Regions from separate parts of the Propionispora hippei DSM 15287 genome, predicted to be linked through region 2. Evidence: riboswitches for the same ligand, from Rfam matches in the RefSeq annotation. Region 2 holds a riboswitch; each other region holds the start of a gene.
What was found. Region 2 has a riboswitch for fluoride ahead of F3H20_RS09545 (MFS transporter). Riboswitches for the same ligand answer to the same signal wherever they lie in the genome.
Positions count from the first base shown of each region.

Region 1 (5,348 bases), on a different contig from region 2:
GACCGGTTCATACTGGCCGTAGTCGGCCAGTTCAAACGGGGCAAGAGCTCGCTGATGAATGCGATCATTGGGCGCGAACTGCTGCCTACCGGTGTGCTGCCTCTTACCTCGGCGATAACGGTGCTTAAGTACGGCGCTACGGAACGGTTGGTGGTTCGCCGGGAAAATTCGCTGTTCCCCGATGAACTGCCTGTTGCGGCGCTGGCCGACTATGTTACCGAAAAGGGTAATCCGTCCAATCAAAAAAAGGTAAAGACCGCCACGGTCGAATTGTCTGTTCCCTTTTTGCGGCGCGGCGTTGAATTTGTTGACACACCGGGTGTCGGCTCGGTCGTTGCGGCCAATACGGCAACCACCTACGGCTTCTTACCCGAATGTGACGCCGTATTGTTTGTCATTAGCGTGGATACGCCGCTGACCAGTCTGGAGCTGGCCTTTCTCCGGGAGATCCGGGAATATGTGAACCGGATTTTCTTTGTTGTGAATAAGCTGGATCTGGTGAGTCCTGCCGAACAGGAGGCGGTACTAACGTTTGTGACCGATACCATCCGGCAACAAACCGGGGGCGCTGCGATAAGGGTCTTTCCCGTTTCCGCCCGGCAGGGACTTGCTGCCCGGCTGACCGGTGACCTGGCCGGCTATGAACAAAGCGGTATGAAAGCGCTGGAAGAAACCCTGGCTGCTTTTCTGGCGGAGGAAAAGTCGCAGGCCTTCCTGGCGGCGGTGCTGCATAAGGCGCTGCAAATAGGGGATGCGGCGATGGAGCAGGATTTCTGCCAGGAAGCCGCCGGACCGGGGGATAGTGGACAGGCCAGAGAAAAGCCAGCCGGTACGGCCCGGCGCGATAGCTCTGCTGTGGCGCTGGTCATGGCTGTGCAGGCAAAACTGGCGGCTTTGGCTAAACGGATGCAGGAAAATCAGCCGGCAGCGTTGTTAGCCGGCGACTTTCTGCCAGGGATACCGTTATCCGCCGAGGCAGTAAATCCGGCGGCCTTCGCCGTGCCGGCACCCGCCCCGGCAAAGCGCTTGCCCGAGTTGGGGGGCAAGGGCTGCCCGGTGTGCCGGCATTTGGAGAACTATGGGCGGGAATTCTTCCGCCGCTGGCAGTACCAGATCACCATGCAGGAACAGGACCAGGCCGGTTTTGCCGCGGAACTGGGCTTTTGCCCGCTCCATACCTGGCAGCTGCTCGCCTTAGCTTCGTCCCACGGCGCTTCCGTCGGTTATGCGCGGCTGGCTGAAGAGGCCGCCCGCCGTTTGCATCGGATCAGCGACGGGCCAGCCAGGGAGGAGAAGCTGCGGCAACTGGTGCACGATTCCCGGAATTGCCGGGTCTGCCGGCTGCTCCGCCAAGCCGAGGCGGATTATATCGGGCAGCTTGCCGTCTGGCTTGGCGAAGCTGCCGGGCGGCGCTGGTATCGACGTTCCCAGGGCGTTTGTCTTCGCCATCTTAGTTTACTGGTGGCGGCTGTTGCCGCAGACGATCAGCGGTTTCTGATTGATCATGGGGCGCAGCGGTTTGAAGAGGCGGCGGAAGATATGCGCAGCTATGCCCTGAAGCATGAAGCGGTCCGCCGGGAGCTGCAGAACCGTGATGAGGAGGAGGCTTACCGGCAGGCGGTCATCCATCTTGTCGGTGAACGGTATGTGTGTATTCCCTGGCCGGAGGACGGAATCCTATGAGCGGACCACGTATCCAAGCTGCCCTTGGCAAATTGCGGGCCTTGCGCGAAGGGGACGAGGCGATAGCCGAGCTGATCGACTGTGGACAAGCGGCTGTGGGGCCGCTCCGTGAATTTTTGTTCAGCCGTGAGCCCTGCGGCCTATTTCAACCGCGCTGTCAGGCTGTAGAGGCTTTGGTCAAGCTGGGGGCCAAAGCAGTACTGCTTGAATTTTTAACCGCTCCGCGAAGTTTCGCTGATCCTGTGGAACAGGCCGGTGAGGATGCCGTGTTGAGTTTTGTTGCCCGTGCGTTGACTCGCTGGCCGGACGATGCGACCTTTTTGCTATTGTTGGCGGTGGCAAAACACAAGCTGCTGCCGGGTATTGTGGATGCTTTGGGTGAGTACCGCCGAATGGACGCCCTGCCTGTTTTGGCTGCCGCCCTGGCTGAGGACTTTTGCCGGTCGGCGGCGGAAACGGCTTTTCGCAAGCTGGGGCCGGCCGCTTGTTCCTGTTTGCTGTCTTTGGCCGTTCGGACAGTGCCTTTGGCGGATGTGGAACTCGAATCCAGCCTTCGGCTCCGGCGCAGTGCGCTGAATCTGTTTGATGAGCTATACCCGCGCCAGGCAGTACCCCAAACGGTGTGGGAACTGGTGCTGGATGCTGATATCCAGGTTGCCTTGACCGCCTGCTCCATCTGTCTGGCGAGAGACTCCGGCGCTGGACGGGAAAAAGTGCTGCTGCGCCTGGCCGAACTATGGGAAAGCGGTGACTGGGCGGTTCGTATGGCAGTGGAGGAGTTATATTAGCAAGATGTGCTCCCGTATTCGGGTTACAGGTTTAATAAAGCAGGTTCAATAGAGCATTGACTGAATTGTTTGACTATTGTACAATGAATATATAATAGGTATAGGAAAAGGCGATGGAGTTCGCCATAAATCCAACCGAGGATAATGACTCCTACCATATGCGGTAGGAGTCTGTTTTTTTGTCTTAAAAAGCGTGTACCGTCTATTTATTGTACGTTACAGAATCCATATAGGGAGAGGGGAGCCTTGCAGCGGTCAAGCTAGAGCATTTAAATATAAGAAGAGGCGATGGAGTTCGCCATAAATCCGATCAGGAATAATGACTCCTACCATATGCGGTAGGGGTCTATCTTTTTGTCTTAAAAAAAGCGTGTACCGTCTGTTTTTATTGCCGGCGACGGTGAAGTCGCAAGGGAATGGCGGCGGAGCGAAGGGCAGTGCTTTATAGAAAGGGGATGATAATCTGGGGAAAGGGAACCGTGAACCGTAAGAGGCAACAGACTGAGGGGGTGGTGCTTTAGCTGGTTTTACATGGATTAGTGGGTGATAGTAAGAAATCATATTTTTAATCAATAGAAGGAGGAGACAGCATGCGTGATTCTGTTTGGGGAGAATATTTAGCTGAAGTGATAGGGACTGCTTTTTTGATCATGGGCGGTACCGGGGTCGCTGCCATGGCGATTTTGTACGGATCGTTTAGTGGGGACTATTGGGGTATATGTGTCTTATGGGGATTAGCCGTAACCTTTGCCGTTTATCTTGTCGGAGCCATATCGGGCGCGCATTTAAATCCGGCGGTGACTATTGCCTTTGCCATATATGGCGGGTTCCCCTGGAAAAAAGTATTTGGTTTTATTATTGCCCAGGTGATTGGGGCGTTTATCGGCGCGGCAATTACCTATCAGTTGTATTCTCCCGTTATTGATGCGTATAATATTGTGCACAATACTACCCGTGATGCGGCGCAGGGACTTACCACGGCAGGTGTCTTTTTTACCAGTCCCAATGCAGGAATTACAACAGGCCATGCGTTTATTGACCAAATTATATTAACGGCAGCCCTGGTAATAGGCATACTTGCTATTTCGGACAAATGGAATACAAACAGTCCCGGTGCCAACACAGCTCCCCTGATGGTTGGCCTGCTGGTGGCATTAGTCGGTGGTTTTGGCGGGCAGTTAGAAGCCTGGGCTATTAATCCTGCCCGTGATTTGGGACCGAGACTGTTTTGCTGGTTAATGGGCTGGGGACAAAACGCGTTTCCCGGTATCCAGGGTTATTGGTGGGTGCCGTTGATTGCTCCCGTGATTGGCGGTATTCTGGCCGGAGCTATCTATAGCTTTCTTTTGCAGCCGTTTATGCCGGGAAACCCGGAGCGTGTTAAAGCGGCAGGCATTATGAAGAAGGCTGAAGCCAACTAAATTTAAAGAGGGTAGTTGCTGCGTACCCGTCATCGTTCGTATACCTGCGGCAGGTTTATATTGACGATGGTCCAGGCAGCCTGGTATAATAGGTCCATAATTCAATTAACAGCGGCGATGGAGTTCGCCTCACCCTTTTTGCAGACGCTAATGACTCCTACCACTTAAGTGGTAGGAGTCTATTTTTTTGCCTTGCGCTTGATAGTGACAATAAGTCTTGTCCCTGGGAGGCAGGAAAAGTGCTCAGAAAATAGGTAGCTTGTTGAAAGATCAGACCAGCTTTGTAGCCCAATCGGTTCGCTCAGGAGTAACTCCAATTTGGTTTTTTTAGTAGTCTAGCCAGAGGACGGCGATGGAGTTCGCCATAACCCCGCAGTGAAAGTAATGCGGTAATAACTCCTACTTTACTATTACTATGGCCAGGGCCGGTAAGCTTATTACTGGTCCTGGGCCGGGAAGGAGGCAATTGCAGAGGGGATAAAGTTTTTCCGTTATTGCGTAGTGTTAGCTATGAGCCTCGTTGTCAAAGCTTTGTTCAAGTGAATGAGCTTTGCGGCGGCATGGAGGTTTTGCCCGTGCCGGAATCGGCGATAACACCCTGCAGTTAAGTGCGTGTCTCGGAGTGAAATGATGCTAGGCGAGACTTTGTTATGGTGGCTGACGGAGGCTGTGGAGTGGATTGGAGGAGTAAGTAGCATGTTGCAGCTTGAGCTGGAATATCTGTTTAATCTTATTTTCTTTGCCATATCAATATTTTTGGGGTTATGGCTGATGGAGAAGGTTGGTAAGAAACGGTCCGGTATTTGGCAAGACCGGGCGAGGCTGGCCGTTGTGCTGGCCTTCGGCGCTACCCTGCTGCATTTGGTTGTCCGTGCGGCGGTTGCGCTGGCTTATATCGTAGGGCTTCCGGCGAAACTGTAATGCGAATAGGATATGAGGTCAATGGGAAGGAGGAATCTTGGTGCCTAAAATTGCAAGTAAGGCTAAGCGCTTGCGAATTTATATTGGCGAGGATGACCACCGGAAACGGCGGAATTTGTATAACTCACTTGTGGAAAAGGCAAAAGAACTGGACATGGCGGGAGCAACCGTACTGCGGGGAGTGATGGGCTATGGGGCGAATAGCCGGATTCATACAGCTACCCTCCTGGATCTGTCCAGTGATTTGCCTGTTTTGATTGAGATTATCGACAGTGAGGAGTATATTGCCAAGCTGCTGCCCTTTTTGGATGATGCGTTGGAAGAAGGAATGGTTATGATTGATGATGCGGAGGTTATCAAATATGGCCGCCAGTTCTCCAAGGAGCAGTAGCGGAGTTAATTGTTTGTGTTGGGTTGCAGCCTTTTGAGAAGAGGACCTGTGTGACATGGTGGCGTAGCGGCTCAGTATCGTGGACGGATTTCTAGGGAACCGCTGATTTAATAAACCTGCCGGCCTGGCGAGAGATTTTTTCGG
Region 1 is NZ_FQZD01000047.1:264-5,611, reverse strand. Features, by position in the region: gene F3H20_RS17640 (dynamin family protein) at 1-1,683, shown strand, start outside; gene F3H20_RS17635 (hypothetical protein) at 1,680-2,471, shown strand; fluoride riboswitch at 2,572-2,632, shown strand; fluoride riboswitch at 2,747-2,807, shown strand; gene F3H20_RS17630 (MIP/aquaporin family protein) at 3,062-3,892, shown strand; fluoride riboswitch at 3,997-4,059, shown strand; fluoride riboswitch at 4,232-4,301, shown strand; gene F3H20_RS17625 (hypothetical protein) at 4,589-4,813, shown strand; gene F3H20_RS17620 (DUF190 domain-containing protein) at 4,854-5,204, shown strand.
Region 1: another riboswitch for fluoride. It lies ahead of F3H20_RS17630 (MIP/aquaporin family protein); the one in region 2 lies ahead of F3H20_RS09545 (MFS transporter).

Region 2 (13,384 bases):
TACAGTTGCCCAAAATATGATGAATAAAGAACGAACAACACTTGACATGTATACAAAAGGCAACATATAATGAATAAAAACGAGTAGCTTCGCGGTAATTTCATATTCTGAAAGATATTGAGGCTGGTTAAAGACCAAAGCGGGCGGTACGCCCCGGATCTTTAACCAGCCTCTGGCTCAAACTAAAAATAAGTAGGGGGCTTTAATAATGGCAGTTCCAGTAACCATGACAGAGATTTTGCGCACCATACCGTCGGAAGAACAGCTGGGGTTTGGCACGATTTTTACCAATCACATGTTTGTTATGGATTATGAGACGGGAAAGGGCTGGCATTCGGCCAGAATTGTGCCGTATGAGGAGTTTGAGGCTTCTCCCTCCAACATGACCTTGCACTACGGGCAGGCTATTTTTGAAGGGATCAAGGCCTTCCGGACCGAGGATAACCGGATTGTTGTCTTCCGGGTGAATGACTATCTGAACCGCTTCAACCGTTCCGCCGATCATCTGTGTATTCCGCGGATTAATGTGGAAGAAGTGAAAGCCGGACTGTTTCAGTTGCTGGAAACCGAGAAGGACTGGGTTCCCCATAAGCGCGGCACCTCGCTCTATATCCGGCCGTTCATTATTGCCACCGATCCGTATGTAGGTGTTAAGGTATCCGATACCTACCGTTTGTTTATCATTTTGTCGCCGGTCGGCGCCTACTACGCGGCGGGCTTTAATCCGGTCAGCATCAAGGTGGAGGATAAATATGTACGGGCTACGCCGGGCGGCCTGGGCGAAGCCAAAACGCCGGCCAATTATGCCATGAGCCTGAGAGCCCAGGTGGAAGCCAAGAAAGAAGGCTTTACCCAGGTGCTGTGGCTGGATGCCATTCACCGTAAATATATAGAAGAAGTGGGCACCATGAACATTCTGTTCAAAATCAACGGCGAAGTGATTACGCCGGCTTTAAACGGCAGCATCCTAAGCGGCATTACTCGCCGGACGGTGCTGGAGGTGCTCAGGGACTGGGGCATCAACGCGGTGGAACGCCAGATTTCCATTGAGGAAGTGTACGAAGCCCACGCCAAGGGGACGCTGGAGGAAGTCTTCGGCTCCGGTACGGCAGCCGTCATTTCGCCGGTTGGCGAGCTTTCCTGGAAGGGACATAAGATAACGATAAATAATAACCAGACAGGAAAATTGGCGCAGCGGTTATTTGACTATATCACAGGGCTGCAGCAAGGTGGGGAGTCGGACAAATTTGGCTGGGTCGAAACGGTAGCAAAAGGATAAGTTGCTCTTTAGCAGCAATATCTCCGGTGCTAGTGGTCTGTCCGTTCTGAAAGCGTAAAATAATTCGCGGGAATTTTTTGCAAGGTTTTGGCGGAGAAGGTGCGCATATCATATATATGTAAACCGGCGACAACAAAGCATTGCGGAAAAAAAACTGTGAAGCAATTATGCTTTCAGAGTGGGCAAACCACTGGGCCGGAGATATTTTTTTATAAACTCGCAAAATTGGCTAAAGGTTTTTCCTGATACTGGGTAGAATAATGTAGTGAACTATTTATTTTATATATAATTAATAAGGGGTTTATGGTATGCTGCTGCAAATTCGGGGGATATTATCGACAATCGGTCTGCTGGACATTGTTGATATAGTGCTGGTAGCCGTTGTGCTCTATAAGCTGTACGTGATGATTAAGGACACACGGGCACTGGCACTGGTTAAAGGACTTATGGTGTTATTAATGGCTACATTGGTCAGTAAATGGCTTGATCTCAATGTTATCAACTGGCTGATGCAAAAGACGATGACGGCTTTTCTGGTAGCCTTGCCGGTGGTGTTTCAGCCTGAGCTTAGGCGGGCGCTGGAGCAATTGGGGCGGGGCAATGTGTTTCGCAAGCGGGTCTTTTTAAATGAAGAGGAAGCGGAACTGTTGGTCGACGAAATGGCCAAGGGTATTGCTGTACTGTCAAAAAATAAAATCGGTGCGCTATTGGTGCTGGAGCAGGAAACCGGCTTAAGCGATTACATCGAATCAGGGATTAAGGTGGATGGCCTGGTATCCAATGAATTTCTGATCAATATTTTTATTCCCAATACACCGATGCATGATGGAGCCGCAATCCTGCGCGGCGACCGCATCATTGCCGTCGGCTGTCTTTTGCCGCTTACGGAAGACCGCAGCCTCAACAAGGAGCTGGGAACACGGCACCGGGCGGCTATCGGCATATCGGAGCAAACCGACGCGGTAGTTATCGTGGTCAGCGAGGAAACGGGCATTATTTCACTGGCCAGAGGCGGCCGGCTGCTGCGCCATCTGGACATGGAGAGTCTGCGGGAGCATTTGCGCCCGCTGTTTACCATCAAAAAACATGTTAAGATCACCGATTATTTAAACTGGAGGCAGTCGTCATAATGGATAGAATGCCAGGGAAGCATATTATTCCTAAAATACTGGCCCTGATTATGGCCGCTGTTCTTTGGATTTATGTAATGAACGAGCAAAACCCCCCGATTGAAACCAGTTTGCAGGTGCCGTTGGAAATTCACAGTCTGAGTACCACGCTGGCGGCAATGGATGTTCCCGATGAGGTCAAGGTCAAGGTCCGGGGTTCACGGAGCCTGATTTACGGTTTGCGGCCCCAGGATGTGAAGGCCTATCTGGATTTGAAAAACGCCACCGAAGGCAAATATACCGCCCAGGTCAGCGCTACGCTGCCTAACGGGCTGGAGCTTCTGGAGATTACACCGGATACGGTGACTATTACGCTGGACCCGATTTCCAGCAAAAGGATGCCTGTGGAAATCCGCTTTACCGGCTCGTTGCCGCCCGGTATGGTTGTTGGGAAGGTGACAGCCGACACCGATCTGATCACCATCCAGGGGCCGCGCAGCCTGATTAACGCGGTGGACCGGCTGGTCGCTACGGTAGATGTGGAGGGGCAAACGACTGACTTTACTGCCAGCGTGCCGGTAACGCCGCTTAATAAGGAAAGCAAAAAGCAGGAAGGGGTGCTGTTAAGCCCTTCCAATGTGACGGTCAACATGAATCTGGTCCAAAATATGACGAAAAAGACGGTGGATATAAAACCCATTCTGTCGGGAGAACTGGGGCCAGGCATTGTGTTGAAGAGCATTACGACCGAACCGGACAAAGTGGAAATTTCCGGTGATCCGAAAGAAATCGGTAAAATTGACGCGGTCTATACCGAACCGGTCAATCTGTCCGGCATTGATAAAAATGTCAACCGTGAAGTCAAACTGCAACTGGGTGAAAATATCACTGCCGCTCGTAGCAGCATTATCCTGCATATCGAGATAACCCGCAACAGTGAGCCGGTTAAGCCGAAACTTCCTTAAGAAATCACTGATTGATTTGTAGTGCCCGCTCTGAGGAAGACTTGTCGCTCGATTGACAGGTTAATTAATTCAGCGGTTCCCTGAATGCGGATTGACCGTAACTGAATAACATACTTTTCCTATAACCGGCGATAGTATATAATAGATGAGGTGCAGTCATGCTATACATGCTATACAGCCGGTTTTTTATGTGTTTTGGCAAATCTTCGGTACCCGGTTCACGGGGCCGGCACAACAGTAATACAATACTATTATCCCCTGAAAAACGTGATGAGATTTGCGAGGATTTTTTGTTCGCTACAAGGCGGAGGAATGAGGTGTAGTGGTTCCTCCACCGGTTGACGACAACGAAGTGGTGAGCAAAAAAGACCGCAAAGATGGTCGTGATTTTCATGGAATAATAGTATAAGGTGGTTGAAACCATTTGCTACGTATAACCAATCTCAGGGTGTCCATTGACAGTACCAGGTCATTAGCCGAGCTGGCGGCGAAAAAGCTGCGAATCCCGGTGGAGGCCGTGACCGAAACGGTCATTAGCCGCCGGGCGCTGGATGCCAGAAGAAAAAACAATATTACCTTTGTCTATTCGCTGGAAGTGAAAACCCGTTTGCCCGAAGGCCAGGTTCTGTCCCGCCTGCGGGGAGACAAGGACGTTGCTCTGCTGCAGGAAGAGGCCAAAACGCCGCTTGTGCCGGGACAGGAAGTGCTGACCGCCCGTCCGGTCGTTGTGGGACTGGGACCGGCCGGTATGCTGGCGGCGCTGACCTTAGCCGAATACGGTTACCGTCCGCTGGTCCTGGAACGGGGGCAGGATGTGGAAACCCGTACCCGCGATGTGGCTCATTTCTGGCAAACCGGCCAGTTTAACGGGCTATCTAATGTACAGTTTGGCGAAGGCGGGGCCGGCACATTTTCCGACGGAAAACTGACGACCCGGGTACAGGACCCGTATATGCGGGAAGTACTCGATATTTTTGTTGAAGCCGGAGCGGACCCGGAGATTCGCTATCTTCATAAGCCCCATATCGGGACAGACAAGCTGCGGCAGATGGTGAAGCGTATCCGCCAACGCATTATCGCGCTGGGCGGCGAGGTCGAGTTTGGCGCCTGTGTCACTGACCTGGTAATCAAAGACGGTTGTCTGGAGGGGCTGGTGGTGAATGAAACCCGCCTGATTCCCTGTTCGGTAGCGTTGTTTGGCATCGGTCACAGTGCTCGCGACACGTATCATATGCTGTATGGCAAGGGCGTGGCTATGGAGGCAAAACCGTTTGCTATCGGCGTGCGTATTGAACATCCCCAGTCGCTGATCGATCAGGCCCAGTATGGGCCTATGGCCGGGCATCCGGCCCTGGGGGCGGCCGACTATGCCTTGGTGTATCACCACAAGGCCATAGGACGTACAGCCTATTCGTTTTGCATGTGCCCCGGCGGGTTGGTGGTGGCTGCCGCCTCAGAAGAGAGCGGTGTGGTCACTAACGGCATGAGCCATTACAGCCGTGCTTCGGGGATTGCCAACAGTGCTCTGGTGGTCAATGTCAATCCGGAGGATTGCGGCGGCGAAGTATTGAGTGGGATTGCCTTTCAGCGCCACTATGAGCAGTTGGCTTTTCAGTGTGGCGGGGCTAATTATCAGGCTCCTGTCCAAACGGTGGGACATTTCCTGACCGGTATGGCGCCGGCGGCCTATCTGACAGCACCCAGCTACCGGCCCGGGGTCAGGGATGCGGAACTTAGGAAATGCCTGCCCGATTTTGTCACCGCTACGCTGGCTCAGGCTCTGCCGGATTTTGACCGGAAGATCAGGGGCTTTGCTCAGCCCGGCGCGGTTATGACCGGCGTGGAGACCAGAACGTCGGCGCCGGTGCGGCTGAAACGGGACGAAAATTATCTGTCTGCCAGTGTGGTCGGTTTGTACCCTATTGGGGAAGGTGCCGGCTATGCGGGCGGGATTATGAGCGCTGCTTTGGACGGGCTGCATGCGGCAGCCGCGGTCATCAGAAAATATACATCACGGTAAAGTGCAGGAAGGGAGAATCATCATTTATGGGGAAACTTTTTGGAACAGACGGTGTGCGCGGGGTTGCCAATACGCAGCTTACGGCAGAGCTGGCCTTTAAACTGGGGCGGGCGGCCACGACACTTTTCGGGCAGGAACATAGTTCGCCTGTTTTCTATATCGGCCGGGATACCCGTATTTCCGGGCAGATGCTGGAAGCGGCCCTGGCAGCGGGAATTTGTTCGGCCGGCGGCAAAGCGGTACTGCTGGGCGTTGTGCCGACACCGGCGGTAGCCTATCTGACCAGCAAACACGGCGGTCAGGCGGGAGTCGTTATTTCTGCCTCACACAATCCCTATCCCGATAACGGCATTAAGTTCTTTGCCGGCACCGGTTATAAACTGCCTGATGCTGTCGAGGAAAAGCTGGAAGAGCTGGTGCTGGCCGAAGCCGATACCATGCCGCGCCCGACGGGTGAGGCGATTGGTACTATCCTGCACCATCACGACTTGATTAAAGAATATATTGATTATGTGGTAAGTACGGTCGATTGCCGCTTTGACGGTCTGAAAATCGTGCTTGACTGTGCTGAGGGAGCTGCCTATGAGGTGGCGCCGGTCGCTCTGAAACGGTTGGGAGCGCAGGTTGTTGTGCTGCACAATAAACCGAACGGAACCAATATTAACGCCAACTGCGGTTCAACTCATATGGAAGGACTGCAGCAGGCAGTCAGAGAGCAGCAGGCCGATCTGGGGATCGCCCATGACGGTGATGCCGACCGCTGTCTGGCTGTGGATGAGACCGGTACCCTGGTGGACGGTGACCAGATGATGGTTATCTGTGCACTAAAGCTGATGAGACAAGGCAAGCTGAAGGACAATACGCTGGTGGCTACAGTCATGAGCAACATCGGCCTGCACCAGGCCATCAAAAAGGCAGGCGGCAAGGTACTGATCACCCAGGTGGGCGACCGCTATGTGCTGGAAACCATGCGCGAATATTGCTATGCATTAGGCGGCGAACAGTCGGGCCACATTATTTTCGGTGATCACAGCACCACCGGTGACGGTGTGCTGACGGCGCTGCAACTGATCAGTGCCCTGACGGAAAGCGGCAAGAAGATGTCTGAACTGGCTAAGGTGATGACCCGGTTCCCACAGATGCTGGTCAATATCCGGGTAGGCACCAAGGACGGCTGGCAGGACAACACCAGAATCGCCGATGCCATTGCTGCCGGTGAGCAGGAGCTGGGCGAAGACGGACGGATTTTGGTTCGACCCTCCGGTACGGAGCCTCTGATCCGGGTTATGGCCGAAGGACCGGCTTTGCCTGAGCTGGAACGGATTGTAAAACAGATTGCCGACGTAGTGAAGAAAGAACAAGGCTGATATCCCGGAATGGTCGGTGGGTATTGGTTGACCGCCGAGGAAAATTATATTACAATGTATATGCAAAGGAGCACTGCGGTGCTCCTTTGCATATACATTGATAAGGGGAGGTGAGATATGGATAGTGTAAAGTCATTTGGTTAAAACTAAACAAGAGCGCTGGTGCTTGCCGAAGATGCGGAAATGATCAGGCAAGCAGACGAGGTAGAGGTTTATCGATATTGTCAGCGGATGCCTCTCGGCCACTGCAGGTCGTTATGTAATCTACAAAACCATAAGGCAACTTGTGGGACAAAAAGATTCGTGCAGGGACAACTGAATATAATTATTATGTCTATTTGCGTATGTAGGAGGATAAATATACATGTGTGGTATTGTTGGATATATAGGCCCTAAACAGGCGGCACCTTTTTTGATTGAAGGGTTGACCAAGCTGGAGTATCGCGGTTATGATTCGGCCGGTATTGCGGTATTTGACGGTAAGGAAATCAATGTGGAAAAAAGTGTTGGCCGGTTAGGCGTCCTCAAGAAGAAAGTAGAAAGTGATTCTCCTATCGGTTGCATCGGCATTGGGCATACCCGTTGGGCGACGCATGGGCGTCCTTCCGATGTAAATTCCCATCCCCACACCGATTGCTCGGGAAAATTCGTGGTGGTTCACAACGGGATTATCGAGAACTACCTGCACCTCAAAGAGAAGCTGATCGCCAAGGGTCATGTGTTTAGCTCGGAAACCGACACCGAGGTGGTGGCTCATCTGGTGGAAGAATACTATGAGGGCGATTTTGAAGCCGCCGTACGGAAAGTTCTGACCGAGATTGAAGGCTCCTATGCGCTGGTATTCATGACGGAACATGAACCGGACAAGATTATCTGCACCAAGCAGGATAATCCGCTGGTTATTGGTCTCGGCAACGGGGAGAATTTTGTGGCCTCCGATATCCCGGCCATCATCAGCCGTACCCGCAAGACCTATATCCTGAGCGACGGTGAAATGGCCATTGTGACTAAGGACTCGGTATGGGTCATGAACCGTCAGGGTGTGCCGATTACCAAGAAAGTATTTGAAGTCAACTGGGATGCCGAAGCAGCCGAGAAGGGCGGCTACGAACATTTCATGATTAAGGAAATATATGAACAGCCGAAAGCTGTACGCGAAACCATGTCGGGACGCCTGGCAAAAGACGATAGCCACATTATCTTTGACGAGCTGAAATGGACACCGGAAGAAGTGGCCGGTATTAACAAGATTGCTATTGTTGCCTGCGGTACGGCCTATCATGCCGGCATTGTCGGCAAATACTATCTGGAAAACCTGGCACGTATTCCGGTCGAGGTCGATGTGGCCTCTGAGTTCCGCTACCGTTCACCGCTGGTGGATGACAAAACACTGGTTATTGTCATCAGTCAGTCCGGTGAAACGCTGGATACGCTGGCCGGTTTGAAAGAAGCCAAACGGCTGGGTGCCAAAACACTGGCTATTACCAATGTTGTCGGTTCTTCCATTGCCCGTGAGGCCGATCATGTGATCTACACTTGGGCCGGTCCGGAAATTGCCGTGGCTTCCACGAAAGCCTATACCACCCAGTTGGTAACCTTGTGCATGCTGTCCATCTATATCGCTGCTTTACGCGAAACCCTGGCGGCGGCACAGGTGAAGGAACTGATTCAGGGGTTGCGCGAGCTGCCGGCCCAGGCCCATGAAATCCTCGAGGATGTGGAGCCGATCAAAACCTTTGCCCAGCAGTACGGTTTTAACGAAGATGTATTCTTTATCGGCCGTGCCCTGGACTATTGTGTGGCGCTGGAAGGTTCCCTGAAACTTAAGGAAATATCATATATCCACGCTGAAGCCTATGCGGCCGGTGAACTGAAGCACGGCACCCTGGCGCTGATTATCGAAGGCGTACCGGTCATTGCGCTGGCGACACAGCCGGATGTGTATGAAAAAATGCTCAGCAACATCAAGGAAGTCAAAGCCCGCGATGCGGTGGTCATCGGGATTGCCATGAAGGGCGACGACCAGATTCGCAACTATGTGGACCATGCCATTTATATCCCGGATGCCCACAAGTATCTGGCACCGCTGCTGGCCGTTATCCCGCTGCAGCTTCTCGCCTACTATGCCGCCATTACCCGTGGCTGCGACGTAGATAAACCGAGAAACCTGGCCAAGAGCGTAACGGTAGAATAATTCAGTAATGAAATAAAAGCACACAATCCCTGCAGTTTTATGCTGCGGGGATTGTGTGCTTTTTTTGCTACTAAAGTATCAGCCAAATCAATATTTTCTGGCCTGCCTGATTCCGGCGGATAAGAATGGAATATAGGTAAATACCTGATACTGCTATTTTATTTAATTAGATTTTTCTGAGGTTGGATAGCAACAATCAGCAGCATTGACGTGCTTGACTGCATCAAAACAGAGCTTAGCGACAGCGTGGAAAATCCGGGATAATATCAACAAGAAAGAAGTAAAACAGTTAATAGTCTAAAATTGCAACTGGACATATCTCCTTAATTTTGCTCCTATCTCGGTTAATAGCCAGGTAGGAGCTTTTTCTTGTAACAATATGTTTTTAGTTTACATAATATAAAAATGGTGAAAAGGAGGCCCGTTTAATATTACACGCTGCGTGAATGTATCCCATGAAAGCCGACGTACAGGAAACACAGATTAGGGAACAAGAGTTCCTTGACTATGGCGGTTCTCAAATAAAATAATTGGAGGAATGTAAAAATGGCAACAGTAGGGCAATCGTTAAAAACACCGGAGGCAGGATGGAGACGGTATGATAATACAGATAACGTATTTTCATACAGCGGAAGTAATTGGATAGCTACTCAAAACGGTGATGTATCAGCTTTTTACAAAGGAGGTTGGCATTATTCCGAAAATCTAACTGACAAGATTATATTTAGTTTTTATGGGGCAAAATTACGTATTATTGCTCAGCCTAATAGCACAAGATCTAATAATCTAGTTGTTACAATAGATGGAGAAAGAGTAGGAACATACAGTATAAACAGTTCGACAGCAACCCATCAATGTTTAGACTTTGAAAAGCTAGATTTAGAATTAAAAATACACAATGTTGTAATAAGCAATGAAGCTACCAACAATAAATATATTTTGTGGGATGCGGTAGATATAGATGCTACTGGCTATATGTTACAGGTTGCACCTACCAACCTAACCGCAATCCCTGGCGATTCCCAAGTAACCCTCAACTGGGATGCAGTTACCGACGTTACTAGCTACAATGTAAAACGCTCAACGACAGCAGGCGGTCCCCATGAAACGATTGCAACTACTATAGCGGGCACCTCATACGTGGATACCAACGTAACAAATGGCACGGCCTATTATTATGTGGTTGCCGCTGTAAATGGGGATGGTGAAGGTGTAATTTCTAATGAGGCTTCGGCTACCCCGCAGGCGACACCTGTAGAAGAGGGCCAGGGCTTGCTTCGGGTTACGATGATTGATTCCAGTGAACGGGAGTATAAGTTGCCTATGAGAGATATTAACGGGTTTATAGGCTGGCTGAATTCGCATAGTAACAGTGATACTCTTAGCTATCAGCTTACTACAGCATTTAGCAGCAAGGAGTATTTGCTGTTTGACAAGATCATTAGCTTTGAAGTGATTCCATTACCGGCAGAGTAACATTAATACCTCCATTCTGGGTTGAGCGCCAGGGTGGAGGTGTTTTTTCTATTAGCATGATGGCTTCTGCTGCCAGGTTTTTTCCTGTGCATAATTGATTAAAGATTAGTAAAACTAGTAAAGCCGAAGGAGGTGAGAAAATGGATATAAGTTATATCTACATGATCTTTGCGTTCCTGGTCGGGGGTACATATCTTTTATTAATACCTAAAGAACAATATAAACGTTATCTCCTTTATGGGCTTGTCTTAGGAAGTATTGTGGATGTTATTCTGGTGGTGATACTTACTTATACTGGGCTTATAGAGTACAAAAATATGGGTCCATTTAATATTTTTGGAATTTTTTCTGCCTGGACGCCAGTCTCATGGGGAATTACGTTTGGCATTTTCTTTTATTTTATGCCGAAACGCAAATTCTTTTTGTTAGCATATGTACCGTCATTTGCTGCATTAGGTCAGATCATAGGAATTGTATTCCAGAACTACGGATTGATTGAATATAAAGGTAAGTTTTTACTCTTTTTTATTTTTTTAGTTTGGTATTCAATCGCGGCATGGGCGTATCAAAGAGAATTACAGTTTTACCTATTGAGACCAGCTATTCAAAAAAAGTTGCACCATGAAGATTCTGATGATGACACGTAGACATTGTACGGTGGTCAGGCTAATGCCTCTATGCTGGTTTATCTTTCAGGATGGAGGGATTTTTGTTTGTGGCTATAATTCTGATTGCTGCATAAACTAACTTATCAGAACATTATTGAGAAGGTGGTGCGGCTGGTGCTTACTTTAGTTTATCTTATGATATTTTGCGGCATTATGACGATCGGGATATTATCCTATAAATTTTTTAAGTTGCCGTGAAAATACCTCTAACTCCGGTTAGAGGTATTTTATTTTAGACTTTAGTCAGTTGAGTGAGTGAAACAACAACCACCAGGTCAGGTGCAAATAAAGATTATATAAAGCCAGCGTCTTAAGGAAGGCGAAAAAGAATGGCATGTAAGACAGGAACGGGAAAACCAACGTTATGAACAGGCGTTAGGGAGATGCAGTAGCTGCAGACTTCTTAGACCGGAGCCAAGTTTTATGGAAAGAAAGATTGAGGCTTTCACAATAGGAGTAATCCTAGGGTCTATACTTGGGGCTATTATTAGTATCTGTTTCTCTTATGGACAACAAGCCGTCAGATACTTATCAATGGATGATGGTACATAATGATAGCGATCTAATCATGGCCGCGGCTATTTTTTTGTGGTTAACGATTTAAGCTGTTGCTAGAGTTTGTGCAGGAGTGGGTACAGGATGTGTTCAGCAGGAATACGCATAAGGAAGCTTCTCCCGGTTGTGCTGAACTGATACAACTGCTATACTGATCATAAAAGGGATGAAGTTCCCCTGCGGAATAATCCGGAATGCTGAAATCAGCTGATGACTTCTACTGTTGTAGGAATTGTCGGCTGTTTTTTTATTTTCCTTTTTAAGTGTCTAATTGAAAAGATGCTTGCCATGAATTTTTGCAGCATAGTGCTTCTTTCAATAAGCAGATGTGTTAGGGATAAAAAGGAGCTGAAAAACGGAGTGCTTTCCGGATTTGAATTTGTCCCCAAGCATGATAAGAATTGTTGTTCCCCACAGCTAAGCCGGCAAATCAGTGACAACAGAATAACGAGAGGAGTGGCGAATGTGTTCGAACAAGAGTTGGATAAATCCAAAGCGCTAAAGTTTGTTTTGCTGATGGGAATTGTTAGCTTGTTTGCCGACATGACTCACGAAGGTGCCCGCAGCATTACAGGGCCTTTCCTGAACAGCCTGGGAGCCAGCGCAGCAAATGTTGGCATCATTGCCGGTTTAGGAGAATTTGTCGGGTATGGCGTTCGGCTTTTTTCTGGCAAATTGAGTGATAAGACAGGGCAATACTGGCTGATTACCATATGGGGCTATATCATCAATCTGGTGGCAGTACCACTGCTTGCTTTGGCTGATAACTGGATGGCTGCAGCCATATTAATGGTTTTGGAACGAATGGGGCGGGCCATTCGCAATCCTGCGCGTGATGTCATGCTTTCCAACGTAGCAAAGCATATTGGCCGCGGTTGGGCTTTTGGCATGCACGAAGCACTGGATCAAATTGGTGCGATGACCGGTCCACTGCTCGTTGCAGGCATTATGTACTTACGGGGTGATTACCGGGTGAGCTTTGCCTGGCTGGCGCTTCCGATGGTACTTTGCTTGCTGACGCTGACCTATGCCCGGATTACCTATCCCAAGCCCTATGTAGTCTTGGAACAGAAGGGTGAAGCTTCTTCAAAGCTATCCGCTAAGTTCTGGCTCTATCTCGCCGCCACTTCGCTGGTTGCTGTTGGTTATACTGATTTTCCTTTGGTTGCATATCATTTCGGCGTGACCTCTTCTGTGCCGGCTGTGGGCATTCCTATTTTTTATTCGGTGTCAATGGGGGTAGCCGCCCTGTCGGCCTTAATTTTCGGACGCTATTTCGACCGGAAGGGGTTGAGCGTTCTTGCTTTTGCAACAGTATTGTCGGCTTTCTTTGCTCCTTGCGTATTTGGTGTCAATATTTATTTGGCCTTTGCCGGCATGGTTTTCTGGGGAATTGGCATGGGAGCCCATGAGTCCATCATGCGTGCCGCCATAGCGGAAATGGTACCGATAGATCGACGCGGCTTTGCTTACGGCCTTTTCAATAGCATTTATGGTTTTGCCTGGTTTTTAGGCAGTGCGGGCATGGGGTATTTGTACGACCTGTCGGTGGGGATGCTGATTGCTTTTTCCGTTGCCGTTCAGCTAGTGTCTGTGCCTTTGTTTATTATCGTGGGGAAAATGCGCTAACCGTTGGTTAAGTCCAGGATAAAGTTTCCTATTTGAGAAAAACGGCCTGAAGACGGTCTTATAAGCCTGGAGTCGCGGCAATCGAGAAGACTTTTCTCGCAGCAAAAGATGGTAGCGCAATA
Region 2 is NZ_FQZD01000013.1:108,847-122,230, reverse strand. Features, by position in the region: gene argH (argininosuccinate lyase) at 1-70, shown strand, start outside; gene F3H20_RS09585 (branched-chain amino acid aminotransferase) at 209-1,279, shown strand; gene cdaA (diadenylate cyclase CdaA) at 1,588-2,409, shown strand; gene F3H20_RS09575 (CdaR family protein) at 2,409-3,353, shown strand; gene F3H20_RS09570 (NAD(P)/FAD-dependent oxidoreductase) at 3,778-5,373, shown strand; gene glmM (phosphoglucosamine mutase) at 5,400-6,740, shown strand; gene glmS (glutamine--fructose-6-phosphate transaminase (isomerizing)) at 7,105-8,934, shown strand; gene F3H20_RS09555 (fibronectin type III domain-containing protein) at 9,481-10,410, shown strand; gene F3H20_RS09550 (hypothetical protein) at 10,551-11,057, shown strand; fluoride riboswitch at 11,787-11,860, shown strand; gene F3H20_RS09545 (MFS transporter) at 12,099-13,262, shown strand.

Region 3 (13,384 bases), on a different contig from region 2:
GATTCAAAGTTACCGGCATATTCATCAGCCAGCTGCTTAAGTTGTTTCAGCCAGGCCAGAAACAGTTGCAGGGCTTCCCGTGCGCTATACAGAATGCCTGCCGGATAGCGGCCGAAAATGCTGAAATAGAGCTTTTTCTTTTTTTCCTCCATGGCCTCTGTGACAATAAGGTACATCTTTCTGACCACAGCAGGATTGTTCAGACAATCCTTAAGAATAGCCTGGCGATAAAGAATAGTGTCTATATCCTCCGTCCCGCACAACAGGCTTTTCCTGGCCACATCAAAGAGAAATTGATCACCGGAAGCCATGGCCTGAAACAACGTAGTCAATTCCAGATCCTGCACCAGGTCGTCAGCATTGGCCGGCAGGGCCTGTTGCAAATTAAAGTCACGGTCCCTATACATAAGAAAAGCTTTCATGATGGTATGCGCTCCTTTAGCAAGCGATAGGTAAGCCGGTACTTTTCGGCAATAGATATAGCATAGGCCAGGCCGTCGGCAGGCCTTCGCACAATCCGGTACGTTCGCCTGGCCGGATCGTCGGGCACTACGGTACTCACCATACTCACGGTTTGCTCGCTTAACGCGGCCAATTCATCGATGAAGGTTACACAAACACACAACAAATCCAGTTCCATGATTCGCTGCATAATCTTCCTGCCCAACAGCACGGCGTCGTTCAACGTGGTGGAGGTAAAGATTTCATTCATAATAATGATGCTGTTTGCCGTAGCCCGGTCAAGAATATCATGAATTCTTACCAAATCATCCTGCAGTTTGCTGCGCAGATTGTTGATGTCTTCTTCTTTTTCAAAATGCGTAAACAACCTGTCGCACAAAAAGAGTTTTGCTTGCCGCCCCGGAACAGGACAGCCCAACCCAGCCAGATAATGCAGTTGGCCAAACGTACGGGCAAAGGTTGTCTTGCCGCCTTGGTTCGGACCGGTTACCACAATAATCCGTTCACGGCCCTGTAAGTGAAAATCATTACACACAACGGCTGCCTTCCGGCCAACCAGTTGAGCGGCCAGAGCCAGATCAAACCCGTCGTAATTGTAAATTTCCTTACAGGTAGCGGAAAGCTGTGGATAGCAAAACCGCAGGCCCGCCTGCTTTAGCTGATCAGTATGTTCCAGGTAAGCCATATAAAATTGTACTTCCCGGTCAAACATAACCAATGTCTCATCGGGAAATCGGCTATATTTTTCGCAAAAAGCGTCGAGCCTGGCAAAGCTGTCGGGATTCAATTGGGCTACGCAATCCAATATTTGCGCTTCAATATGGTTCATGCCCACCCCGCTGGCAAACTTCGCTTTATAATCCTGTACCGCTCCCTGCTTAAACTTGGCAAAGGTTTCTTCCACATCAACACTGTAATCCGCCTCTGCTTCATAGTGGCGAACTTTGATGGCACCATCCTTGATGAGCAGGCAATATCTTATGGCAGTTAATTCGGCCTTAAGCTCCCGGGTCTCCGTTACAAGCGCCCTAAACTCTTCGGCGCGGGCATAGGCCGCAACATATTCGCGAAAAGCTAAAAAGCCGCGGGAGCGTAACCCGGCAGCGTTCAAGTCCTCTGCCAAACGGGTAACGGCTGCGCAATACCGGTCTACTGCCTCGAGAAACCAACCCGCTTTATGGTAATGATAATAGAGCTTTTCGACGGAGCCAAGATACCCGCGGATAGCCCGCATATTGTCCGCGAACGAACGGATAGCGGCCAATAGAGTTTGATTGCCAAGCTCCTGCATGACTTCCTGGCGATACCGGACGGCTTCCTCATCAGGCAGAGCAATATAAAAAAACGGTTTTAAATCATATTCCTGCTTGCCGGCCGTGATGGCCTCCACAATCTGGTCCAGATTCAAATCCCGGAAAAAAGCCGGTTCTTCCCTGATTTCCCTTCGCAAATGCCCGGCATGTTCCGCAAACAGTATACTAAAGCTCATAAAAACACCTCCCTGTTTAAACCCCTGTTTCTTACCGGCAGACACGGTAACCCATCAACAGCAAAGTACCAAGCCGCTATTCTTCATTCCCCACGCTTGACGACCACATCATCGGCGCCTATAAAAAAAAATGACTCCTGCAGGCTTTTTAGCCTGCAGGAGTCATTAGCGCTTACGCGCTTTTACGGCGAACTCCATCACCGGAAAATGCAGTTTATATTCTATATACTAACAAGCCCTGCTTCCTCTGTCAATTCCTCCGGCTCCAGCTGCACTATTTTCCAGCAGAGCCGTTCTCTCCGGGCAAAAGGGCCGGACGTCATACAAGACTGGCTAAAGCACAGCGCAACCACCATATATAGTGTATATAAAAAAATATATAACAACATATCGTTAATCAAGCAGGATTTACCAGTTCCTATGCGGAAAATACATCAACTATAAATACAGCTAAGGGAGTTGGCGTCAAGTGGATAAATTTGATCAACACAGAAGCTTTTTAAAATCGAACTTTGCCGAATTCAAGAAAATAACAACCGATGCAAAGAAGGGTCTGCCCCAGCCGGTAAAGGTAAAGCCTTACGAACTGCAGGCCGAATTGATTGATCTCCCGGCAGTAAGCGAAAGTACCCTGACAAGTAAAAATATCTTTACTTGCATAAAAGAACGAAGAAGTACCAGACTTTACGGTGATTGTCCGCTCAGCCTCGACGAATTATCCTATCTTCTATGGGCGACCCAGGGCATCACCGGCACGAACAAAGCCGGCCTTACACTAAGAACAGTTCCCTGCAGCGGTGCGACCCATTCCTTTGAAAGCTACCTGTTGATTAGAAATGTGGCAAATATCCAAAAAGGAGTATACCGCTACCTCCCGATAGAGCATAAGCTCTTATTTATGTTTGAACTGGATAAGCTGGAAAACAAAATAGACGAGATTACCCTGGACCAGCCATTTGTCCCTAACTTTGCCAATAAAGCAGCGGTGTTATTTCTTTGGAGTACAACGCCCTACCGGTCGGAGTGGAAATATGATATTACCGCCCACAAAAAAATCCTGATAGATATCGGACATGTCTGCCAAAACCTGTATTTAGCCAGTGAATCCATCGCCGCCGGAACCTGTGCCATCGGAATATACGATCAAGCGCTGGTCGACCGGTTACTGGGTCTGGATGGGAACGACGAATTTGTCATCTATCTCGCGGCGGTAGGGAAGAAACCATAACGCCTTATTTATAGGTAAGCTTACACAAATTGCAAATGAGCAATTTTGTTATTAAAATACCGTCTGCCAGCCGGAATCAAGGCCAGCCAGCCAAACCAGCCCCAACGGTTCCGGTGATAATCAAAGTAATTCCATTCTTCCAGAAACCTGATATTTTCGTGCAAAGCTTCCACCATTTTCCCACTGGCTACGCCCCATTGAAAGGAAGCATTCGTTTTACTGACACTGTCATGGCGCCGGCTGTTCTTTACCAATAGGGGCGATAAGATTTCAAACAGCATTTCCGCTTGGGGAAACTCGCTGGCCAGTCTGGCAAGCAACTCTTTTATTTCCGGCTCGGTAAAATACATAAGCACACCTTCGGCAATAATTAATACCGGCCTATCGTCCCGCTGGATTGCCTGCGGCCAAGCCGGATCAAATATGGACTTTTCCAGCATCCGGTACCGGTCGGTTTCGGAAAAAAACTGGCGGCGCAGCCGGATAGGCTCGGCCAGATCCAGATCATACCAGTGAACACGGCCGTTATCTACACGGAAAAAGCGGGTATCAAGCCCACAACCCAGATTAATCACAACGGACTCGGCCTGCTTGGCCAAAAAAGCAGTGACCGCTTTATCCAGCAGTTCCGTCCGGATCGCCACCCCTATCTGTGACAGCCTGGCCTTTTCAAATTTTACAAAATCATACTCTAGCTTTTCCATCATCTGAACGGCTAAGTCATCCCGGATAATCGGCTCCGGTCGCTTCGTTTCCACCGCTCTGGCCCATAGGGGAATTAACAGCGTTTCCGAAACGCCTTCCAGCTTTTGTTTAACCATGTTATTGCCCTCCCCGGTGTTATCGCTTAATTTAATCGATAATGATTTTTGTTATCAATTAAATTATAACGGAATAGAAATTTCCAGTCAACTTCCATTCACCTCAATTCAGGAAAGCACTCCACAATCGTATGGATGAATCGGCACAGGCTTTGGAAACCTATAAGCGAGCACCTTTCCCGCATTACAACTCGCCCGACAAACATAATATCGCAAAAATAATCTCTAGCCCGGCCTACGCCAAGCAGGCAAACCCGCTGAAATAGCCATGTTCACCAAGAAAGGGAGATGACCTGTCCATGTCTTGTAATTCCAATCCTACACAGCAATTCGCTGCCCAAACCGAACGGATTCACCGTTTTTTAGATCAGGTAACTAAAAAACTGATTGTCATGAGCGGCAAAGGCGGCGTCGGCAAGAGCACTGTAGCAGCCAATCTGGCCGTAACACTCAGTCAGCAGGGCTACCAAGTGGGCCTGCTGGATATTGATGTGCACGGTCCCAGCATTGCCGGTCTGCTCGACTTGAACGACCTGCCGTTATTGACTGACCGCGAGCAAATCTATCCCATCGAATACAGTCCGACCCTGAGGGTAGTGACCATCCAAGGTCTCCTGGACAAACCCGATGATCCGGTCATCTGCCGGGGCCCCGCCAAAATCACCATGATCCGCCAATTCTTAGGCGATGTCGACTGGGGGCCGCTGGATTTTCTGATTATCGACAGCCCGCCGGGAACCGGTGACGAGCCGCTTACCATCGCACAGACCGTCACCGGCTGCCAGGCCGTCATTGTTACTACCCCGCAGGAAATCGCCTTAGCCGATGTCCGCAAATCCATTCAATTCTGCCGGAAGGTCAACCTCCCCATTGCCGGCATTATCGAAAACATGAGCGGCTTTGTCTGCCCCTCCTGCGGCAGTCGCCACGATATTTTCAAAAGCGGCGGCGGCGAAAAAACGGCAGCCGCGGCCGGACTGCCGTTTTTAGGACGCCTGCCCATCGACCCGGCCATTGTCACGGCCGGCGACAGCGGTAAAGCCCTTGCCAGCCTCCATAATCAAACACAGACAGATATGCAGCACCTGGTCGATCAGTTGCTCCAGCAGCTCGGCAACCCGACTCCGACAGAGACCGGGCTGCTGAAAATCGCCATCCCCACCGACAACGGAAAGCTGGGAGAGCGTTTTGGCCATAGTGCGGTATTTTCCATAATCAGCGCCCAAAAGGGACAGATCGTACAGCAGGAAGAGCTTACCCCGCCCCCTAAGCCAGGCGCGATTCCCGGCTGGCTGGCCGAACAGGGCTGTCATACCGTCATTGCCGGCGGTCTGGGCGAGGCAGCCAGAAGCAAACTGGCCGAACTGGGGATCAAAGTGATCTGCGGAGCACCGGCCGCTACGCCGGAGCAACTGGCGCTCCGCTATCTGCGGGGCGAACTGATTGCCGGTACTCCCGCCGCCAGCCCGGCGTCCCCGGCTTCTTCCTGCCAGGACTGTAACCACACCTAATTAAAAGCAAATAAAGAAGGTACGTCACCTGGCATCGGCCAAGCGGCGTACTTTCTCTGTTCTCTGTCCGGCTTCGTCCTCTGAAAAGTGGCAACACCCGTTAATCAATCCGGCCACAGCCACACAGCGCATCCGGTCATTTTAGACGGCCCTTAAATAAACAAATTGACATTGGCGTCTTCCGCCTCGCTGAGATAATAACCCACACCGCCGATTTTTACGCCGTCCAGCAGTTCTTCCGGCTTAAAGCCCATGACATCCATCGACATCTGACAGGCCACAATCTCCACCCCGGCGGCCATGGCACTCTTCATCAACTCCTCCAGCGAAGCCACTTGCTTATTGTTCATAACCATTCGCATCATCGCCGTGCCCATCCCCAGCATATTCATTTTAGACAGGGTCAGTTTTTTGCTGCCCCGGGGCATCATCCAGCCAAACATGCGGTCCAGAAAGCCCTTGGCCACCGGCACCGTTTCCGGCTTGCGCAAAATGTTCAGTCCCCAGAAGGTAAAGAAGAGGGTTACTTTTTTTCCCATGGAGGCGGCGCCGTTGGCGATAATAAAGGCGGCCATAGCCTTATCCAGATCGCCGCTGAAAACGACGATGGTTTTATTATCTTTCGCCGGCGCAGTGCAGGCCGGGGCGGCGCCAGGCACCGCTGCCTGCTTTTGAAGGCGGGCCACAATCCGGTTCTTTTCTTTTTGCAGCGACAGCAGCGTGTGGCCGGTCCGCAGGCACCAAGCCTTAATATCCTCAAAAAAACCGGGGTCCGAGGCCGTGACTAGCAAAATCTGCCCCACTGCCAGGCCGTCCATGGCTTCCTTTACCCGCAACAACGGACCGGGGCAGCACAGACCGCAGGCATCCAGCACCAGATCCGGCTCAGCCGTTGCCGCTGGTACAGCAGGCGGCTTCGCGGCAGGCTGCGTCACCTCAGCCGGCGGCTGCCCTTCAGCCAGGCGCGGGGCTGCCGCCTTATACCCGCCGCTCATGCTCTTGACCCGGAAGCCGTGCTGGCTGAGAATGCGGGCGGCAATGTAGCTTTGCAGGCCGACCTTGCAATAAGTCAGGATCAGCTTGTTCTTATCCAACTCAGCAAGGCGGCTGCGCAGACTATCGGTCGGAATGTTGACCGCGCCCGGCAGCGCATTGGTGGCAAACTCAAGGGGAGAGCGGACATCCACCAGCACGGTGGTCTGCGGATCAAAGCCGGCCAGTTCATCATAGGTGAATACCTCCAGCCGCTTGGTCAGAATATTTTCGGCAACAAAGCCGGCCATATTGACAGGATCTTTCGCCGACGAGTACGGCGGGGCGTAGGACAGCTCCAGCTCGGTCAGATCCTGGACCGTGCCTTTCAGGCGGATAGCGGTAGCCAGCACATCAATATGCTTATCAATCGACTCCGGTCCTACCGCCTGGGCGCCAAGGATTTTACCATCGTCGCCAAACAACAGCTTGATAGTTAGTTGCAGTGCATCCGGATAGTAGGAAGCATGGGAATTGGGGTGTACATAAATAGCCTGATACGGCACCTGCAGGCGTGCTAAGCTTCGTTCGTTATTACCGGTAGCGGCAGCCGTCAGATCAAACACCTTTAAGATGGCCGTGCCCTGCGTCCCCTTATAGACACTGGGAATACCGGCTATATTGTCGGCGGCAATGCGCCCCTGCTTATTGGCCGGACCGGCCAGCGGCACGGCAGCCGGCTGACCGGTCACCAAATCCACAACCTCCACGGCATCGCCAACAGCATAAATATCCGGCTGATTGGTCGCCATATGCTCATTGACCAGAATATGGCCCCGTTTGCCCAGAGCAACGCCGCTGTCCTTTAGAAAACCGGTGGCCGGCGCCACACCGATAGCCAGCACCACCATATCGGCAACAATCTGCCTGCCGCTCTGCAGCGTAACCAGCAGCCCGTCAGCCTGTTCCGCAAAGTGCGCCACACCATCCCCTACCTGAACGGTTACGCCGTGGTCCCGCAGTTCTTGTTCGATCAATAAAGCCATATCACTGTCAAAGGGCGGCAGAATATGGGGCGCCGCCTCCACCAGCGTTACGGCAAGACCGCGCTCACGCAGGTTTTCCGCCATTTCCACGCCGATAAAGCCTCCGCCGATGACCGCCACCCGCTGTGTGTTATCCCGGTCTACCACCGCCTTGATGCGGTCGGTGTCCGGTATGTTGCGCAGGGTGAAAATCCGCGAGCTGTCGATACCCGGAATCGGCGGCCGCAGCGGTTGAGCCCCCGGCGACAACAGCAGGACGTCATAGCTCTCCTCATAACAGCCCCGTTCCCGGCTGTTGATGCGAATCATTTTCCTCGCCGGTTCAATAGCCGTCACCTCGCTGTTCACCCGTACGTCGATGGCAAACCGCGCCCGCATGGCTTCCGGTTTTTGCACCAGCAGCTTATCCCTTTCCCGGATGGTTTCGCCGATATAGTAAGGCAAACCGCAATTGGCAAACGAAATGTGCTCATCTCTTTCCAGCAGGATAATCTCGGCTTGCTCATCCAGACGGCGCAGGCGGGCGGCAGCCGATGCCCCGCCGGCCACACCGCCGACAATAATCACTTTTTTCCCCATAGTTGCATCCTCCTCGCTATTATAAACAAATCTATTAAACATTATATTGTTATATTTAGTTTATACGATATATCGAATAAAGTAAAGTACTAAATGGATAGCTTACTACTTTATTTTATTCGCCTTGCCGCCAAAGGTTCCTTCTTTCTCGGGGAGGCGTCGCCTTTCGTAAAACTCCAGAAAAGACAGGAACTACACAACTTGACAGACCAATCCCCGCCAGGCCTGTTAGTAAGGCTGGCGGGGATGATACCGGTACCGGCGCACTCAGCCAGATTTTCGTCCAAAGAATTCATAAAAGAGCAGCGGTACCACAAGCAGGGTCAGTCCGGTTGCCGCCACGGCGCCGAACATCATGGCAATCGCCAGACCCTGAAAGATCGGGTCAAACAACATAACAAAGGAACCGACCACCACGGCAGCCGCCGTCAGCACAATGGGACGGAACCGCACACCGCCAGCCGCCAGCAATGCCTCCCTCAGCGATTTTCCTTCCCGCTGCGACGCCTGGGCAAAGTCAATCAGCAAAATAGAATTCCGGACGATAATCCCCGACAGGGCAATAAACCCAATCATTGAGGTGGCGGTAAAAAAGGCGCCGAACAGCCAGTGTCCCGGCAGAATACCGACTAAGGTCAGCGGAATGGGCGCCATAATGACCAACGGCGTCAGAAAGCTCTTGAACCAGGCCACTACCAGCACATAAATCAAAACCAGCACGGCGGCAAAGGCAACTCCCATATCGCGGAACACCTCATAGGTAATCTGCCATTCGCCGTCCCATTTCATGGCATAGGTGTCTCCCAGCCAGGGCGATTCGGCAGAATACTGGCGAATCGAATAGCCCTCCGGCGTTTTGACCTGGGCGATTTTATCCTTCATGGCCAGAATGGCATAGACCGGGCTTTCCAGTTTGCCGGCCACATCACCGATTACATAGGTAACGGGTTTTAAATTCTTATGGTAAATGGTCTTTTCCTCCATACCCTCCCGCTGCCGCACCAGCTCGGACAACGGTACTAACGCGCCATTGCTGCCGGTCAACGAAAGCTGCTCCAGGGAAGCTGCCGTAAGCTCTGCACGCTCGACATAAGGCAGGCGCAAAAAGAGCTCCACCGGCTCCTTCTCCGCAGGCAGGTGCGCCAGACCAATACGGCTGCCGCTGACAGCCGCTTGCAAGGCGCTCGCCACCGCCTGCGTACTAAGGCCATGATAAGCGGCCTTTTCACGGTCTACATCAAACCAGACCTTGGGCTGGTCCTCCTCCACGTACCAGTCCACATCGACCACACCATCGGTCTGTCTGAAAATATCGCGAATCTGCCGGGCAACCGCCAATTGTCCGGCTTGCGACGGCCCGTATACTTCCGCCACCAAAGTGCTCAGCACCGGCGGTCCTGGCGGCACCTCCGCCACCTTGAGCCGTGCCCGGTAGGCGCTGCCGATCTTCTCCAACTCAGGTCGCAGGCGCTTCGCCAGTTCGTGACTTTGCTCGCGGCGGTCGCTCTTAGCGGCAAAATTCACCTGAATGTCGGCGCTGCTAGCGTCGGACCTCTGAAAATAATGCCGTACCAGACCATTAAAATTATAGGGTGACGCTGTTCCGACATAACTCTGGAAATCGGTGATTTGCGGCACCGTCTTTAAGTACGCGCCCAAGGCCTTGGTCAGCGCTGCCGTCTGTTCCAGCGTACTGTCCTCCGGCATATCGATAATTACCTGAAGTTCGCTTTTATTGTCAAAAGGCAACATTTTCACCTCCACCCCTTTAAGCGGGATGGTCAACAGCGCCAAGACCAGCAGACCGCCGATAGCGGCCAATACCAGCCGTCGCTTGGCGGCCGAGTCCAGCAGTGGCTGCAGGACAGCGGCATAGCGGCGCTGAACAGCACCCGGTCTGCCGCTGTGCGGTGCTTGATGCGCCGCCGAACGAAGCAGACGGAGACCCAGCCAGGGACTGACCATGAAAGCCACCAGCAGGGAAAACAGCATAGCCGCGGAAGCGCCGACCGGAATAGGCTTCATATATGGTCCCATCAGACCGGAAACAAAGGCCATCGGCAGCAGCGCGGCAATCACGGTAAAGGTAGCCAAAATGGTCGGATTGCCAACTTCATCGACCGCCTGAACGGCGGTTTCCTGATCGGCCCGGCCGGCCAGCGTAAACCGCCGGTGAATATTCTCCACCACCACAATGGCGTCATCCACCAAAATACCGATGGAAAAAATCAGGGCAAACAACGTCACCCGGTTGAGTGTATACCCCAGCAAATAACTAATCAGCAGCGTCAAGGCCAGCGTCACCGGCACGGCCACACCGACTACGCCGGCTTCCCGCCAGCCCAGCGTCAGCGCGATCAGAATAACAACCGATACGGTGGCAATCAGCATATGCTCTAACAGCTCATCAGATTTTTCTTTGGCAGTGTCTCCGTAGTTGCGGGTCGCCGTGACCTGTACACCGGCAGGCAAAATGCCGCCGCGCAACCGCTCCACCTTCGCCAGGGCCCGTTCGGCAATAACGGTGGCATTGGCGCCCGCTTGCTTGGCCAGAGACAGGGTGACGGCCTCATACGGCCCCGGCCCTGCCGCGCTCAATCCCTTTAAGGCACCGCCGGCGCCAACATCCATGAATACATATTGGTCAGGTTCACCGGGACCGTCCAGAATATCCGCCACCTGTCTCAGATAAACCGGCCGGTTGTCATACACCCCGACAACAATCTGTTCCACATCGGCAGCGCTGCTCAAAAACCGGCCGGTCTCCATTTTCACTTCCCGGTTCTGCTGCTGGATATTACCGCTGCTTAGCAGTGCGTTGGCCCCGGCAACCGCCCCGCCAATCCGGTCCCAGGTCAAATGATAAGCCTGCAGCCGCACCGGATCAGGCTGGATGCGAAGTTGGCGCTTTTGTCCGCCGATTATATTGATTTCCGAAACAGCCTCATCCTTTTTCAGCTCGGCAGCCAGTTCCGCCGCTACCCGGCGCAGTTCATAGCCGTCGTAGCCAGGTTTGTCGCTCCACAAAGTAAGTGCCAGTACCGGCACATCATCAATAGAGCGCATTTTAACCAAAGGCTGCGACATTCCGGGTGGTATCCGGTCATAATTGGCCATTAGCTTATTATACAGTTTAACCAGACTGTCCTCGGCGCTCTGACCGACCTTGAAGCGGACAATGGTCAGGTTGCTGCCCGGTTTGGCGATGGAATACACGTATTCCACGCCGGGTATTTCCCATAATAGCTGCTCCATCGGTGTTGTTACCCGGTTTTCCACTTCGGCGGCTGTTGCACCCGGATAGCTGACCATCACATCCAGCATCGGCACAACAATCTGCGGCTCCTCTTCCCGCGGTGTCAGGGTAACGGCAAAAATGCCGAGCAGCAAGGCTGCTGCCACCAGAATCGGCGTCAGCTTGGAATTTATAAAATAACTGGCTATCCTGCCGGCAAAACCCAGCCCTTTCATAGCCGGTTCACCTCCCCGGCCAGCGCGCCGTCGGTCGCGTATTCCATCCCGCCAGTGACAACCAGATCACCGTCCTGGAGACCGCTGATGATCTCCACCACACTGCCATACTGACGGCCCAGACGCACCAGGCGGTACCAAATCCGCTCCTGCCCATCCAGTACATAGACGCCGGTCAGTTGTCCCTTGGCAATTACCGCCGTCTGCGGCACAGACAACATATTCTGCCGGTCAAGCAGGAACCGGACCTTGCCATATTCTCCGGTCTTTACCGTCCGATCAGCCAAGGAAATTTTAACCAGTGCCGAACGGCTGGCTACATCGACGGCCGGCACGACCTCCTTCACCGTACCGGCGATGGTTCTGCCACCGGCCGTATCAAACCAGGCCGCCATCCCAGGTTGAACCTTATCCACCGAACCAGCCGCCACGTAACATTCGACCAGGAAAGCGCGATTGTCCTCTACGGTAACGACCGGCACTCCGGCTTGCACCATATTGCCAATCTCCAGATTTTTTTCGGTCACAACTCCGCTAACCGGTGCAACCAAACGACTGCCAGCCTTAGCCTCAGCCAAAATGGCACCGGCCCGGTCCCGTCCGTCCATCGCCTGTTCATAGGCAAGCTGGGCCAGCTCATGCTGCGTGCGAATTTCATCCACCTGTTGACGCGAAATAGCTGCCTGCCTGTATAGCGTCTCATATCGCTCATAAGTAACCGCCTGGAGCGCACGGTTCCGCTCGGCCAGTTGCAAACCCTTATCGGCCTCCCGATAACCGGCTTCCGCCGCCGCCACTTGCTGACGAATTTCCGTGTCGGCCAACTCAGCCAAGACCTGGCCGGCTTGCACTAAGTCCCCGGACTGTACATATACCGCGGTCACTGCTCCCATGATCTTCGGCGCCACTTTACTGACTACATGGGCCTTTACCGTCCCTGCCGTTTCATAATATCGCTCGGCCGGTGCCATCTGCACGACCGTCACCGTAATCGGTCCCGCCAGTTTCTTAACATCGGCAGCAACCGGCTTGGCCGGCCCGCCGCAGCCGGCTGCCAGCAGCGTCAGGCCGGCCAACAGCCCTCCCCACAATACAAACCGGGATATCCTTCTTGCCATAGCATCCTCCCGCCTTTCTGCCTTCTGCTTTTTATGAACAGTATAAAAACATTAAATCTAATTATTCATATATTACAATTTAATAGTAATAGAAACAGCAGAAAATGTCAATCAGAAATCCCAGACAATAAAAAAGAAGCCCGCCGCCTGAGGATCAGGCTTTGTGCTTCTTTCCACCGCTATGGTTTTTACGTTATTTCGAATGCAGCACCGATGTGTAGCTATCGGCCATGCTCTTTACGCGGTAACCATGCTGCTGCAAAATCCGCGCTGCAATATAGGCGTATACCAACCGCGCAGTATACCAGGACCCGTTTGTTTTTATCAAGTTCCTGTATACCGGCGCGAATACTGTCGGCCGAAATGTTCACCGCGCCCGGCAAAGCGCCCTGGGCAAACTCGCCTTGCGTGCGGGTAGCCAGCAGGATATATTCATTCCGGTCAAAGGTCCCGAAGCTGGCATTGGTGAATACCTCCGTTCAATATAGTATGGCAGACCGCAATTGGCAAATGAGATATGCCCGTCCCGCTCGGAAAGAACGATCTCCTCAAATCTATTCAGATGCCTGCAGCCTGGTCGCTGCCGAAGCCACGCTGGCCACACCGCCGAAAATTCCCATCACCGGCGTCTTCCCTGCGCTATGCCCCTGTATGGCTGTCTCTCATTGAGGAAACAATATCCGAATT
Region 3 is NZ_FQZD01000047.1:6,943-20,326, forward strand. Features, by position in the region: gene F3H20_RS17645 (MutS-related protein) at 1-422, opposite strand, end outside; gene F3H20_RS17650 (MutS-related protein) at 419-1,951, opposite strand; fluoride riboswitch at 2,101-2,162, opposite strand; gene F3H20_RS17655 (SagB/ThcOx family dehydrogenase) at 2,421-3,179, shown strand; gene F3H20_RS17660 (class I SAM-dependent methyltransferase) at 3,200-4,000, opposite strand; gene F3H20_RS17665 (iron-sulfur cluster carrier protein MrpORP) at 4,300-5,511, shown strand; gene F3H20_RS17670 (DsrE/DsrF/DrsH-like family protein) at 5,664-8,108, opposite strand; gene F3H20_RS17675 (efflux RND transporter permease subunit) at 8,376-11,579, opposite strand; gene F3H20_RS17680 (efflux RND transporter periplasmic adaptor subunit) at 11,576-12,697, opposite strand; partial or broken gene F3H20_RS20490 (rhodanese-like domain-containing protein) at 12,919-13,128, opposite strand; gene F3H20_RS17690 (ArsR/SmtB family transcription factor) at 13,360-13,384, opposite strand, start outside.
Region 3: another riboswitch for fluoride. It lies ahead of F3H20_RS17650 (MutS-related protein); the one in region 2 lies ahead of F3H20_RS09545 (MFS transporter).